2 regions of the Mesorhizobium sp. WSM4847 genome follow, and region 1 is predicted to be linked to the other one. Evidence: predicted binding sites of a transcription regulator. Region 1 holds the regulator's gene; the other holds the start of a gene.
The links. The regulator PhoB, encoded in region 1, activates phosphate uptake and scavenging genes when phosphate is short. The targets are predictions, from matches to a motif close to TGTCATNNANCTGTCAT.

Region 1 (7,348 bases):
CACGCCGGCGCAGACCTCTTCCTGCTTGATCCAGCCGGCGTCGATGACGACGTTGAGATTGTCCCTGGTGATGGCAATCGGCGTCAGGAACAGCGACTTGACGACATTGCCGCCCGGCGTGGTGAAATCCTTGACGCCGGCAATGTCTGTCATCGGCTTGCCGTCGGCCAGCTGCGAGGCGATCTCGGCGGCGTTCTTGCCGAGCTCGCGCGCGTCTTTCCACACCGATACGGTCTGTGTGCCGAGCGCGATACGGTTCAGCGCGGCATGGTCGCCGTCCTGGCCCGAAACCGGGACGGATCCGGCCAGGCCTTGCGCCGTCAGCGCCGCGACGACGCCACCGGCGGTGCCGTCATTGGCGGCAACCACCGCATCGACCTTGTTGTCGTTGGCGGTCAGGAACTGTTCCATGTTCTTCTGGGCGTTGGCGGGAAGCCAGCCGTCCGTATAAGCCTCGCCGACATTCTTGATCTTGCCGCTGTCGATGGCATCCTTGAGCACTTCCATGGAGCCGGCGAACAGGAAATCGGCATTAGGGTCGGCGCCCGAGCCCTTGATGAAGACGTAATTGCCTTCCGGCGCCACCTTGAACACTTCGCGGGCCTGCATGCGGCCGACTTCCTGGTTGTCGAAGGTCAGATAGAAGACGTCCTTGTTCTCGATCAGCCGGTCATAGCCGACGACCGGGATGCCTTCGTCCAGCGCCTTCTGCACCGCCGGACCGATGGCCGAGGCATCCTGCGCAAGGATGATCAGCGCGTTGGCGCCCTGCGAGATCAGGCTTTCGACGTCGGTCAGCTGCTTGCCGGGATTGGACTGTGCGTCGGCGGAGATATATTTGTCGCCGGCGGCCTCGATCGCCGCCTTCATGGCGGCTTCGTCGGTCTTCCAACGCTCTTCCTGGAAGTTCGACCACGAAACGCCAATGACCTTGTCCTTGGCCTGCGCGGCCGACGCGAGCGTCAGCGACATGGCGACCCCCGCCAGAATGGCGGCTGCGAATCTCTTCATGATATTCCTCCCTGCGCCGCGTAGGGCGCGACCAACTGGCCCGAAGGCCGGCACAAAGGCTCTATTTTTTCGAGCCTCGAAAAAATACTGGTCCAACGCCGAAGCACTGTCAACACCAATTCTGATGGATTTTGACGTCCTGTCGGGCTTTTTTTCGAGGCTCGGAATAAATAATGACAGCCCCTTCTGCTTCTGCCAGTATTTGTCCGACATACCGACGGCTTCCGATTCATGAGCGGCCGCGGCGATGAGGAGGAAACAAAAAATGTCGGTGGGAATCCGTCATGACGATCTGCGCCGGCGCAACAGGGCGATGGTGATTTCGGCCGTGCGCCGGGCAGGCCAGCCGTCGCGGACCGAGATCGCCGCGACTACCGGCCTCAGCCATTCGACCATATCGGCGATCTCTGCCGACCTGATCCAGGAAGGCATCCTGGCCGAGAGCAAGGCGAGCGAGACGGTTTCGCTGAAACGCGGCCGGCCGCAGGTCGGCCTCAGCCTCAATCCGCAAGCCGCTGCGGTGTTGGCCGTCGTGTTGTCGCTGAATTTCCTGTCGGTCGCCGTCATCGATTATGCCGGACAAGTGGTCGCCGAGGAACAGCGCCGGCTGGACACGCTGACCATGTCGCGTGACGCGCTGATCGGCGAATGTGTCGCCATCGTCCGGCGCCGGCTCGAAGATCCCGACCTCGATGTCCAAAGCGTCGCCCGCATCGCGCTGGCGATCCAGGGCATCACCGATTCCCATGCGCGCGCCATGTTGTGGTCACCGATCACGCCGCAGACGAACATCGCCTTCGCCGACATTCTGGAACGCGAGTTCGGCATCCCGGCCATCATGGAGAACGACTGCAACATGATGGCCGTGGCGCTGCGCTGGCGCCACCCGGATCGCTACCGCGACGATTTCATCGCCATCCTGCTCTCGCACGGCATCGGTATGGGGCTGGTGCTGAAGGGCGAGCTGTTCACCGGCACCCACTCCTCAGGCGGCGAATTCGGCCACATGATCCATCGGCCGGGCGGCGCGCTTTGCCGCTGCGGGCGGCGCGGCTGCGTCGAGGCTTATGCCGGCAACTACGCCATCTGGCGCAACGCAAGGCTGTTGAGCGAGAACGCCGAGCCGGTCGCCGATGTCAGCGACGCCGAGATGCGGGCACTGGCGGCCCGGGCGCGCGAGACGGACGGACCGGAGCGCGAAGCCTACCGCAAGGCCGGCGAGGCGCTCGGCTTCGGGCTCGGCAGCCTGTTTGCGCTGATCGATCCGGCGCCGGTGGCCATGGTCGGCGCCAGCGCTGCCGCCTTCGACCTGATCGAGCCGGCCCTGCGCGAGGCCATCGCCCAGACCGCCGGCGGCCAGCATTCGGGTTTGATTTCCTTCGACACCGAGCCGAACGAGCTGCCGCTGATCCGCGAAGGTTGCGCCATGCGGGCGCTAAGCTTCGTCGACCAGGAGATTTTCGCGCCGAGCATCCAGGCACGAGCCGGCTCGGTCGGAAAGAACGTGGCTTGAAGGATTCCCGGGTCGCGACTTGGGGTGTGTTGAGGTTCAGGTCAGGCCGAGTCGAGAATGGCGGGTTCCGAGAACCGGAGCGGAGCGTACTCTTGGATGAGATGAGCACCGGAAGCGCAGGTATCAGCCGTTCGCAGGCCGGCATCACCTGAATATCAGCACATCCCCTAGTCTTCCCTGATCGCATAGCCCGCGCCGCGGATGGTGCGGATGACATCGGGCATGCGACCATTGTTGACCGCCTTGCGCAACCGGCCGACATGGACGTCCACCGTGCGCTCGTCGATGTAGATCGTCTCGCCCCAGACATTGTCGAGCAACTGGCTGCGCGAGAAGACCCGGCCCGGGTGGCGCATCATGAATTCGAGCAGCCGGAATTCGGTCGGCCCGAGCCGGATCTCGCTCTTCTTGCGATAGACCCGGTGCGATTCACGATCGAGCATGATGTCGCCGACCTTGAGCACGCTGGACAACACTTCCGGCTTGGCGCGGCGCAGCAACGCCTTGACCCTGGCCATGAATTCCGGTGTCGAGAACGGCTTGACCAGATAGTCGTCGGCTCCGGTCGAAAGGCCGCGCACCCGGTCGCTCTCCTCGCCGCGCGCGGTCAGCATGATGATCGGCAGCCGCTCGGTTTCGGGGCGCACCCGAAGCCGCCGGCAAAGCTCGATGCCGGAAACCGCCGGCACCATCCAGTCGAGCACCAAAAGATCGGGCACGTTTTCCTGCAGCCGGATTTCGGCCTCGTCGCCGCGCGTCACCACCTCGACCTGATAGCCTTCGGATTCCAGATTATAACGGAGGAGGACGCCCAGCGGCTCTTCATCCTCCACCACCATGATGCGCGGCGCGATCATCGGCCGGTCACTCCTGTCATGTCGCCGGCGCCGACATCGTCGTTTCGTCGAGCTTCGGGCGATCCGCCGGCAATTGCTGCCCGGTCACGACAAAGTAGGCGTTTTCGGCGATGTTGGTGACGTGATCGCCGATACGCTCGAGATTCTTGGCGCAGAACAGAAGGTGCGTGCAGGCGGTGATGTTGCGCGGATCCTCCATCATGTAGGTCAGGAGCTCGCGAAAAACCGCCGTGTATTTCACGTCGATCTTCTGGTCGTCGGCGCGCAGTTCCTTCAACGCGCCGGCATCGCGCGACACATAGTGCTCGACCACGCCGCGCAGCTGCACAAGAACGAGGTCCGCCATCGCGTCGATACCGTGCGACAGATTACGCGGCGTCGCGCTCTGCCCGACTGCGCTGACCCGCTTGGCTATGTTCTTGGCCAGATCGCCGATGCGCTCGAGATCGCCCGCCATGCGGATTGCGCCAACCACGGCGCGCAGATCCTGCGCCATCGGCTGCCGCTTGGCGATCAGCGTGATGGCGCTGTCATCGAGTTCGCGCTGCCTCGCATCCATGATGGCGTCGTCCGAGACGACGCGCTGCGCCATCGCATTGTCCGACGCAAGCAACGCGCGGATCGAGGCCGCGACCATTGCGGCGGCGAGCTCGTCCATGTCGCGGATCAGCCGGTCGATGTGCTCCAGTTCCTCGTCGAAAGATGCGACGGTGTGTTCACCCATGGTGCTGTCCTCGTGTTCGAAATTCGCCGGACCGCTCAGCCGAACCGGCCGGTGATGTAGTCCTGGGTGCGCTTGTCGTCGGGGTTGGTGAACATCTTGTCGGTCGCGCCCTCCTCGACCAGATAGCCGAGATGGAACATCGCCGTGCGTTGCGACACGCGCGCCGCCTGCTGCATCGAATGGGTGACGATGACGATCGTATAGTTCTGGCGCAGTTCGTCGATCAGTTCCTCGACGCGGGCGGTGGCGATCGGATCGAGCGCCGAACAGGGCTCGTCCATCAGGATCACTTCCGGCGACACCGCGATGGCGCGCGCGATGCACAGGCGCTGCTGCTGTCCGCCGGACAGTCCGGTACCCGACTCGAGCAGGCGATCCTTGACCTCGTTGAACAGGCCGGCCTTCTTCAGGCTCGATTCGACGATGCCGTCCAACTCGGCCTTGCTCCTGGCCAGGCCGTGGATGCGCGGACCGTAGGCGACGTTTTCGTAGATCGACTTCGGAAACGGATTCGGCTTCTGGAATACCATGCCGACGCGAGCTCGCAGCTCGACGACATCGATTTTCGGATCGTAGACGTCCTCGCCGTCGAGCGTGATCTTGCCGCTCACCCGCGCGATATCGATGGTGTCGTTCATTCGGTTCAGGCAACGCAGGAACGTCGACTTGCCGCAGCCCGATGGCCCGATCAACGCCGTCACCTGATGCTCGCGGACATCGAGATCGACGTCGAACAGAGCTCGCTTCTCGCCGTAGTGAACAGAGACCTTTTCGCCCTTCATCTTGATCGAAGGGGCGTTGGTTGCGCTGCTCAGTTTCTGCTCGACGCCGGCTTCCGTCATGATGTTCATATCCTCTACTCCTTACCAGCGCCGCTCGAAGCGCCTGCGCAGTATCACCGCGATGGCGTTCATGATGACCAAAAACACCAGCAAAATCAAAATCGCCGCCGAAGTCTTCTGCTGGAACCCCGCTTCCGGGAAATCCGCCCACATGAAAATCTGCACCGGCAGGATCGTCGCGGGATCGGTGAAGCCGCCGGGAATGTCGACGATGAAGGCGACCATGCCGATCATCAGCAACGGCGCGGTTTCGCCGAGCGCATGCGCCATTCCGAGGATGGTGCCGGTCATGATGCCCGGCATCGCCAGTGGCAGGACGTGATGGAATACGGTCTGGACCTTGGACGCTCCGATGCCAAGCGCCGCCTCGCGGATCGAAGGCGGCACGGCGCGCAGCGAAGCGCGCGAGGCGATAATGATGATCGGCAGGGTCATCAGCGCCAGCACCATGCCGCCGACCACCGGGGCTGAGCGCGGCATGCCGAAGAAATTCAGGAATACGGCAAGTCCAAGCAGGCCGAAGACGATCGAAGGCACCGCCGCCAGATTGTTGATATTCACTTCGATCATCGTCGTCAGCCGGTTCTTGGGCGCAAATTCCTCAAGATAGATCGCCGCTGAAACGCCGATCGGGAAGGCGATTGCGAGGGTTACGATCATGGTCAGGAACGATCCGACGACCGCGCCCCAGACACCAGCCAATTCCGGCTCGCGGCTTGCGCCGGTGAAGAAGAAGATCGAGTTGAACCGGCTTTCGATCAGGCCGGCGCTCTTCAGCGTGTCGAGCCAGACGATCACCTTGTCCGAAATCTTTCGCGATGCTTCCGGCGTCTCGATGACGCGCAGGAATGCCTGGCCGCTCGCGGCGGGCGCCGTGCTGTCCAGCGCCTCGATCACCGTGCCTTTTGCGATCACCGTGCCGTTGGCCGCAGACGACAGCGAGGTCAGCTTGACCGTGCCGCCATTGAACGCGACCAGCAGCGACGACGCGCCGCTCGTCAGCGTAAACATGCCGTTTTCGCCCTCGGTCGCACCATGGCCGCGCGCCAGCGCCAGCATGGCATCGTCGCCGAAGGTCAGATCGATGTCGCCGCTGGTTTCCGAAGGCGTGACGCTTGTCGAAATCGCTTCGTCCGAACCGACGTCGGCAAGCAAACCCTTGAGATAGAGGTCGGCAAAATCGTCAACTGGAACCGCATAGTCCACCGTTCCTCCGAGCATCCCCGGATCAGCCGCAATATCCTTGCGCAGGAACACGCCTGTGCCGGTGGAAATCAGCCCGCGCAGAAGGCGCTTGTCCTGGCGGCTCTTCACATCCGGAAATTTTGCCGTAAGCGCTTCCTGAGCGATGGCGTCGTAGTTCACTTCGTCGAGTTTCGCCGGGTCGACCTTGGCCGCTGAAAGATCGATCGGCAGCGTCACATAGTTCTGCCGCAGCGCCGGAATCGCCTGCGTGACGATCGTCGACAGGAGCAGCACAAGGAACAAGCCGGCCAACGCGACAGCTGCGGCGCCGAGCCATTTGAACCATTTTTCCGTGCGGTAGCGGCCCTTCAGCCGCGCCTTCGCGGCATCGTCGGTATGAACGCTGACCGGCCGTCCGACGCCGCCGAATGACGAGATCGCATCAGTCATATTGCTCTCGGTATTTCTGGACGACGCGCAAAGCGACGATGTTGAGGGTAAGCGTGATGCAGAACAGCACCAGGCCGAGTGCGAAGGCTGCAAGCGTCTTGGCGCTGTCGAACTCCTGGTCGCCCACAAGCAGTGTCACGATCTGCACGGTCACGGTGGTGACCGCTTCGAGCGGATTTGCCGTGAGGTTTGCCGCCAGCCCCGCCGCCATGACTACGATCATCGTTTCGCCGATTGCGCGGCTGACGGCAAGCAGCATCGCCGAAACGATGCCCGGAAGGGCAGCGGGAAGGACCACCTTGCGGATGGTTTCCGACTTGGTCGCGCCGAGGCCCGCGGAACCGTCTCTCAGGGATTGCGGAACGGCGTTGATCACATCGTCGGAAAGCGAGGAAACGAAGGGAATGATCATGATACCCATGACCACGCCTGCGGCGAGCGCGGATTCAGACGCGACGTTGAGGCCCAGGCTTTCGCCGATACCGCGGAAGTAGGGCGCAACCGTCAGCGCGGCGAAGAAGCCGTAGACGACGGTCGGAATGCCGGCGAGGATTTCCAGAACCGGCTTTGCGACCGCGCGGACGCTTTTGGAGGCGTAATCCGAAAGGTAGATCGCAGCCATCAGCCCGATAGGCGCAGCCACCAGCATGGCGATGAAGGTGATGAGCAACGTGCCGGCAAAGAGCGGCACCATGCCAAAAATGTCCTCGTTGACCGCCCCGGCCTCCGCTCCCGCGCCGGTGAAGGCGCTCTGCGGCGACCAATG
Region 2 (7,348 bases), on a different contig from region 1:
CGAGCGAGAAGGCGACGGCCGTCGTCCAGTCGAGAATGCCGGCGGCGCCAAGGCCCATGACAATGCCGATCGTCGCCGAGGACGAATGGATCATGGCGGTCACGCCGGCGGCGATGAACACGCATTTGAGCAGGTTGAGATAGGAGTCGGCCGTCAGTGTTTGAAGCAGTGCCATGACTTCGGGCAGATTGCGCAGCGGGCGCAGGCCGCCGGTCATCAGGTTGAGGCCATAGAAGATCAGCGCGAAGCCCATGCCGGCAAGCGCTATGTTCTTGACCTTCTCGCTTTTGGCAAAGCAGTAGATCAGCGAGAACACGCCGGCCAGGATCAGCCCGAGCGGACCGAGCGGCAGGGCGATGAGCCCGTTGCCGAGAGTGGTGCCGATATTGGCGCCCATGATCACGCTGATCGCCGGTCGAAGCGCGATGACGCCGGCATTGACCAGGCCGACGACCATGACGCTCATCGCGGTCGACGACTGGATGACGCCGGTGATCAGCGTTCCCGCCAGCACGCCCTTGATCGGCGTTCCGGCGGCCTTGGCGAGAAAGGCGCGCATCCGGTTGACCGACAGCGCCTGGATGCCGTTGGCCATGAAGTCGAGGCCGAGCATAAAAATGCCCAACCCGCCGATCACCGGCACGAGGATGTCCTTGAAGATATCGATGTCCATGTCACGCAGTCCCCAACAAGCCGCCATCACGGCGCGATATGAATTTCAGTTCAGGCGCTGCGCGAAGCAGCGGCCTGGCTCTTCCGCTCAGTTTCCGACCGGCTCCAGCCTTGCCCAGTATTGCTCGATCCGGGCGACGAGCGCCTTCGGCAGCGGCACGTAGCCGAGCGCGGCGGCGTCATCAGCGCCGTGGGCGAAGGCGAGCCGGAAAAGGTCGTGCACGCGGCGATAGCGATGTTCCGAACGGCCCGAGACCTGAACGACCGCGAACACCGCCGTGCTGATCGGATAGGCGGCATCGCCGTCTCGATCGGTCAGCGAGGCGAAGAAGTCGGTCGTTTGCGCCCAGTCGATGGATGTCGCGGCAGCTTGCACGCCCTGCGGCTCCGGCTTGACGAACTTGCCGGCTCTGTTCTGGATCAGCGCGTAGGCAAGGCTGGCGCGCTGGGCCTGGCCGGATTCGGCATAGGCGATCGCGCCCTTCGTGTCGTGCACGGCTTGGATGAGGTTCTGTGTGCCTTCCGCGTCAGTGCCGAGCGGCCACGAGATCAGTGTATTTGCGCCGTATTTGGCCTTCCATTCATCGCTGACCGCCGACAGATACTGCGTGAAGACAAAGGTCGAGCCGGAGCCATCCTTGCGGTGAACGACGCTGATCCTGAGATCGGGCAGCGTCACATCCGGATTCACCGCCTTGATCGCGGGATCGGACCATGACTGGATCTTGCCCAGATAGATGTCGGCCAGCAGCGGCCCGGTCAGGCGAAGGCTTCCCGGGCCGATGCCGTCGAGATTGACGACGACGGCGATGGCGCCCATCACGATCGGAAACTGCTGTCGGCCGGCCTTCTTGAGTTCGGCGCCATTGATCGGCGCATCCGTCACGGCAAAGTCGATATCCGGCTGATCGAGACGCAGGACGCCGGCGAGCGAGCCGACGATTTCATAGTCCACCTTCCAATCGGGCGAGACATAGTCGCCGCCGTCGGCGCGGGCGTTCTCGTAGGCCGTTCCCCATTTGCCGATGATCGGGGCGGCCAGTGTCGATCCGGCGCCGCGGATAGGCTCGGCCTGTGCAGCGGCCCCGATCATCAAGGCAACAGCCAGCGTGATGGCGCCGCTTAACTTCGCCGATTTGCGCCGTAGTGACGCAAAGCTTGCTGGAAACATCATGGCGATCCCCGACGCGCGAACAAATAGCTAGTTTTCAGTCTTGGCAGATATCAACAGTCATCCGCTCGGCGAACGAACGCCGGCAGAGAAACAACCCGCTCACCGTATGAACCTTGGTTAACGATTGGATGACAAAGATCTTTGCGGGTTAGATTTTTATTTTTCCGCGATTGCCGCGGTTGCCTGAAGAATTGTTCGGCAGCCAATCGCTTCAGCTTTGCGCTGCCCCTCACCTGCCTGCCGGCACCCTCTCCCCGTATAGTGACGGGGAGAGGGGCGCTCTCATCGAGGGTTTCGCCAATCACCAGCGTTGCAGAATATCCGCCACGGTGCGACCAGTCCCTTCTCCCCGTCACACGGCGAGAAGTGCCCGGCAGGGCGATGAGGGGCGGCGCCGACTCCGACAACAGATCCCCTTGGCACGAAGTTGCTGGTCGCCTCCACGCAGGGACAGCCCTATTTCGCGTCGTGGAAGATAATGCCCACCGTATGGCGCAGGCCGGAGCGAATCCGGCTGACGCCGTGCCTGAGATTGACGCGGTAGCTGCCTTTGCTGCCCTGGACCGGACGATTGTGGACCGCGAAGGCGACTGCGTCGCCCTGGCGCAGCGGCACCACCTCGGCGCGGCTCTGCATGCGCGGGCGCTGTTCGGTCAGCACGAACTCGCCGCCGGTGAAATCCTTATCCGGTTCGGACAGCAGGATTGCCACCTGCAGCGGGAACGCAAGCTCGCCGTAGAGATCCTGATGCAGGCAGTTGAAGTCGCCGGGACCATATTGCAGCAGGAGCGGCGTCGGCCGCGTCTGGCCCTGTTCGTGGCATTGCTTGAGGAACGCGGCGTGTTCGTCCGGGTAGCGCTGCGCGACGCCCATGCGTTCGTTCCAGTCGTTGGCGACGGCGGCAAGGCGCGGATAGAGCGCGGTGCGCAAGCCGCCGATCAGCTCGGGCAAGGGATAGCGGAAGTAGCGGTACTCGCCCTTGCCGAAGCCGTGCCGCGCCATGTGGACATGGCTGCGGAAACGGCTTTCGTCGGGATAGAGCCCAGCGATCTCCCGGCATTCTTCTGGTGTCAGCAGCTTTTCCATCACCGCGCAGCCATAGAAGCTCATCTCCTCGGCCAGTGCCTGCCAGCCATATCCGGCGACGCGCGCTTCCGCCGATCGGACCGCTGCTTCTGGAACCGTGTGTATGGTCATGGCTCTGCCTCCTCTGGCTTCATCGGCTTCTGCAATCAGATGGGTGAATCGGCGCGTGCAAACCACCCGTTTCCTGCCAACCGGTCTAGGCACAACGCAAGGTTGCCATGGATCAGCTTCACCGCCGCGACGCAGCATGGATTTTGGCAAAATCGAGCCCATATCCCTGACAGGGAGCTTTGAGCGTGAAACTCGCGCGTGTAGCCCTGATTGCCGCGGCTTTTGTAGCCGCTGTGGCTGTTTGTTCTTCTTCCGCAGCAACAGGAGAAGCAAACGGCCAGGGGAGGACTGCGCTGCGCATCGAGATAGACGGCGCCATCGGTCCGGCGAGCGCCATGCAGTTCGAGGAAGCGCTGGCGGTGGCCGCAGAACGGAACGCCGAGGTTTTCATCCTGCAGATGAACACGCCGGGCGGGTTGGTCACCAGCATGCGTGAGATCATCGCCGACATCCTCGCCTCCCCGGTTCCCGTCATCGGCTATGTCGCGCCCGCCGGCGGGCATGCGGCGAGCGCCGGAACCTACATCCTCTACGCAACCCATGTGGCGGCGATGGCGCCCGGCACCAATGTGGGCGCGGCAACGCCCATCGAGATGGGCGGGCCGATGCCATCCTTTCCCGGCGACGACAAGAACAATGGCCCGGAAGCCGGCAAGGACCCGAAGAATCCACCGGCGGGCAATGCGATGATCGCCAAGGCGACGAACGACGCGGTTGCCTTGATCCGCAGCCTGGCTGAACTGCGCGGGCGCAATGCCGATTGGGGTGAAAAGGCGGTGCGTGAGGCGGCCAGCCTGTCGGCCAGCGCGGCACGGCAGGAGCGTGTCGTCGACTTCGTCGCCCGCGACACGACCGAACTGCTTCAGCTGGCCGACGGCCGGACGGTCGAGATCGCCGGCAGGAAAAAGGTGCTGGCGACCAAAAGGCTGCCGGTTGAAACGCTCGAGCCTGGCTGGCTCATCCGGCTTCTCGCCGTCATCACCGACCCGAACATCGCCGTCATCCTGATGCTGATCGGCGTTTATGGCCTCGTCTTCGAGTTCACCAGCCCAGGCGCGGTCGCGCCAGGCGTGATCGGCACGATCTGCCTGCTGCTCGGGCTCTATGCGCTCAATCTCCTGCCGATCAGCTATGCCGGCCTCGCCTTGATGCTGCTTGGCATCATCTTCCTCGTCGTCGAGGTCTTTAATCCCACAGTGGTGCTTGGGCTGGGAGGCGTGGCTGCGTTTCTGTTGGGCGCTGCCATGCTGCTCAGGATCGAAGGTCCCGGCTTCGAGATGTCGTGGGCCGTCATCGGCACCGCCGCCATCCTGACGCTCGGCCTGGCGCTGCTGACCGGCAGCTATTTGTGGGCGGCCCGCAAGAACGTTCCGCGTGTTGGCGCCCAGGCCATGCAAGGGCTGCCGGCCAAGGTCCTCGACTGGCAGGGCAGCGAGGGACACGTGCTGGCCCGGGGTGAGCGCTGGCGGGCGAAAGCCGACGAACCCATTGCGGTGGGCGACAGCGTCGAGGTGGCTGATGTCAGGGGTCTCGTGCTGACGATACGGCGCCGCAATGTGCGAAGCGATGGAGCAAGGCAATGATGCTCGGATATGTGGCCTATCTGGTGGCAGCGCTCGTCGTGGTCATGTTCCTGTCCGCGGCCATTCGCATCCTGAGGGAATATCAGCGCGGCGTGGTCTTCACGCTCGGCCGCTTCACCGGGGTCAAGGGGCCCGGCCTGATCATCCTCATCCCCTTCGTGCAGCAGATGGTGAAGGTCGACCTGAGGGTGGTGGTCCAGGACGTGCCGCCGCAGGACGTGATCTCGCGCGACAACGTCTCGGTGAAGGTCAACGCAGTGCTGTATTTTCGTATCGTCGACGCCGAGCGGGCGGTGATCCAGGTCGAGGACTTCATGACCGCCACCAACCAGCTGGCACAGACCACGTTGCGCTCGGTGCTCGGCAAGCATGAACTCGATGAAATGCTGGCCGAACGCGACAAGCTCAACAGCGATATCCAGGAGATCCTTGATCAGCGGACCGATGCCTGGGGCATCAAGGTCTCCGATGTCGAGATCAAGCATGTCGACCTCAACGAGAACATGGTCCGCGCCATCGCCAAGCAGGCCGAGGCCGAACGGCTGCGGCGTGCGAAAGTGATCAATGCCGACGGCGAACAGCAGGCGGCGGCAAAACTCGTCGAGGCCGGCAAGATGCTGTCCGAGACCCCGCAGGCCATGCAGCTGCGCTATTTCGAGGCGCTCCATGACATCGCCGGTGAACGCTCGTCGACGGTGGTGTTTCCGGTGCCGATGGATTTGCTCGGCCATTTCATCAGGCCGACCGGCGAGAAGACGTGAGCTCGAAGGCCGGCGATCCTTCAACCCCCTCTGCCCTGGCAGGCATCTCGCCCCACAATAATGGGGGAGATTGGCAGCTTCGGCGTCCCGGCGATTTTCCTCATCCGCCCTTGTCAGAACCTGACGTTGAGGTTGGCCTTGGCGCCGTTGTTGGCGGCGTGGGCGCCGAACTGGCCGGCATAGGACAGGCCGAATGTGGCATTGGCCGACACTTGCAGGTCGAAGCCGGCCTCGATCACGGCGCTGTCCCTTGCGACAGGCACGCCGCCGATGGTAAAGGCATCGCCGCCGGTAAAGGCGAAGGTCGAAGTCGGCGTGACATCGCCAAAAGCGTGGCGCCAGCCGAGTGTGCCGTGCCCCGACGCCTTGATCCCGCCGAGCCCAAGATCGGTGGAGGCACGCAGGCCGAGCGTGGTGAAGGTGGCGTCGGCGTTGCTGCTTTGGCTGGTCAGCGCCGCTGCACCACCCTTTTCACTGAAGCCGTCGGTGTGCACGTTGACATAGGCGAGGTTGGCGAAGGGCTCGAACTTGAAATGGTTGGCAGCCATCTTGTAGGCAAGTTCGCCGAAGACTTGCGCAGTGCCGGCGTCGTAATCGGCCGACAGGGTGTCGGCAAAACCGTTGAAGGCGACCGAGCGTTTCGTCGAGATGCTGTTCCAGCTGTAGGCGGCGCCGGTGCGGAAGGCGATTGCCCCACAATTGGTGCCACCATAGAGACCAAGATGATAGTTGTCGCTGTCGCCGGAGGACTGGCGGTCATTGGCGTCGAAGGACGAATGGCTATAGCCGCCGAGCAGGCCGACGCGCCAGTCGCCGACCAGACCGTCGGCACCCATCAGAAACCCGCCGGTCGAGCGGTCAAAGGCGCCGGCGTTGCCGTCGGAGTCAGTATTACCCCATGAGCCGAAGGCCTGGCCCCAGGCGGCGAAGCGGTCGGTTTCGGCGGCCACCATCTCCGGCCCGCCCTCGCCATAGGCCATGACCGGCAATGCGGCTGCACCAGCATCGCCGAACGCGGCGCTGATGCGGTTGGCGGCGGCGTCGCGGATGAAGCGGCTGTCCTCGATCAGCATCCCCTTGGCCGAGGCATGGATTTCGCCCGAGATCGCATCGAAAGCCATCTGGGCTTCAGATGCTGTGCCGAGAGCCAAGATCGCATCGTAGAGCGCATTGCCGGTGCCCAGACTGTCCGCTCCGCCGGCTGCAGCAATCTGGTTCGGGGTCATCGCCACACTGGCAAAACTTGCCTTGGCGAGGTCCAGATAAACATTGTTCGCGTCATAGGTCAGCGTCGGCGCAATGAAGACCGAGCCGTCTCCAAAACTGGCGCCGTCGAAGGTGCCCGTGACACCGCCGGTCGCGGTGACGATCGTATAGGTCGTGCCGAGTGCATAATCCGGATGGGCGACGACGGCAACCGCGCCGCCGCTGATCGTCACGGCACCGGTGGCGCTGATCAGATCGGATGTACCGCCACCTTCGACTTCGACAGCATAAGTCGAGCCCGCCGAGAAGGTCGTGTTGCTGACATGGATCGTGCCGATCGAATTACCCGGTGCAAAGGTCCCGCCCGAAGCGATGGTCACGTTGCCTACAGTGCCCGACCCGCCAAGCAGGCCGCCGGTGACATCGATTGCCCCGCCGAGCGAGCCGTTGACATAGAGGCCGCCGCCCAAAACGTTGGTCGCTCCGGTGAAACCGCTGGAAGTCCCCGTCAGCTTGGTATTGCCGGCGATCTGGTTGATCGTCCCCAACCCGCTGATCGCCGAAGCGAAGATATGGTTTGCATCGGTATGGTTGAAATTGATCGTGCCAGCGCCGGTGCCGAACTGCAACGTGGCCGAATCGAGGACGCCGGCGCCCGTTGCTGCGGAGCCTGCCGCCCCGCCGATGTTAAGCGTGCCGGTCGAGCCGTTCTGGCTGGCGATCACGGTAAGACCGTCCACCACAGCTTTGCCGCC

Region 2: the regulator PhoB is predicted to act here: its motif matches at 1,964-1,980, upstream of pstS (phosphate ABC transporter substrate-binding protein PstS).

What each region holds. Positions count from the first base shown of each region.
Region 1 is NZ_JBVVPY010000013.1:67,419-74,766, reverse strand. It holds gene xylF (D-xylose ABC transporter substrate-binding protein) at 1-1,011, opposite strand, end outside; gene AC0L28_RS19710 (ROK family protein) at 1,277-2,524, shown strand; gene phoB (phosphate regulon transcriptional regulator PhoB) at 2,692-3,381, opposite strand; gene phoU (phosphate signaling complex protein PhoU) at 3,398-4,105, opposite strand; gene pstB (phosphate ABC transporter ATP-binding protein PstB) at 4,141-4,956, opposite strand; gene pstA (phosphate ABC transporter permease PstA) at 4,969-6,582, opposite strand; gene pstC (phosphate ABC transporter permease subunit PstC) at 6,575-7,348, opposite strand, start outside.
Region 2 is NZ_JBVVPY010000019.1:123,012-130,359, forward strand. It holds gene AC0L28_RS24995 (Na/Pi cotransporter family protein) at 1-673, opposite strand, end outside; gene pstS (phosphate ABC transporter substrate-binding protein PstS) at 761-1,846, opposite strand; gene AC0L28_RS25005 (2OG-Fe(II) oxygenase) at 2,303-3,043, opposite strand; gene AC0L28_RS25010 (NfeD family protein) at 3,229-4,626, shown strand; gene AC0L28_RS25015 (slipin family protein) at 4,623-5,387, shown strand; gene AC0L28_RS25020 (autotransporter domain-containing protein) at 5,501-7,348, opposite strand, start outside.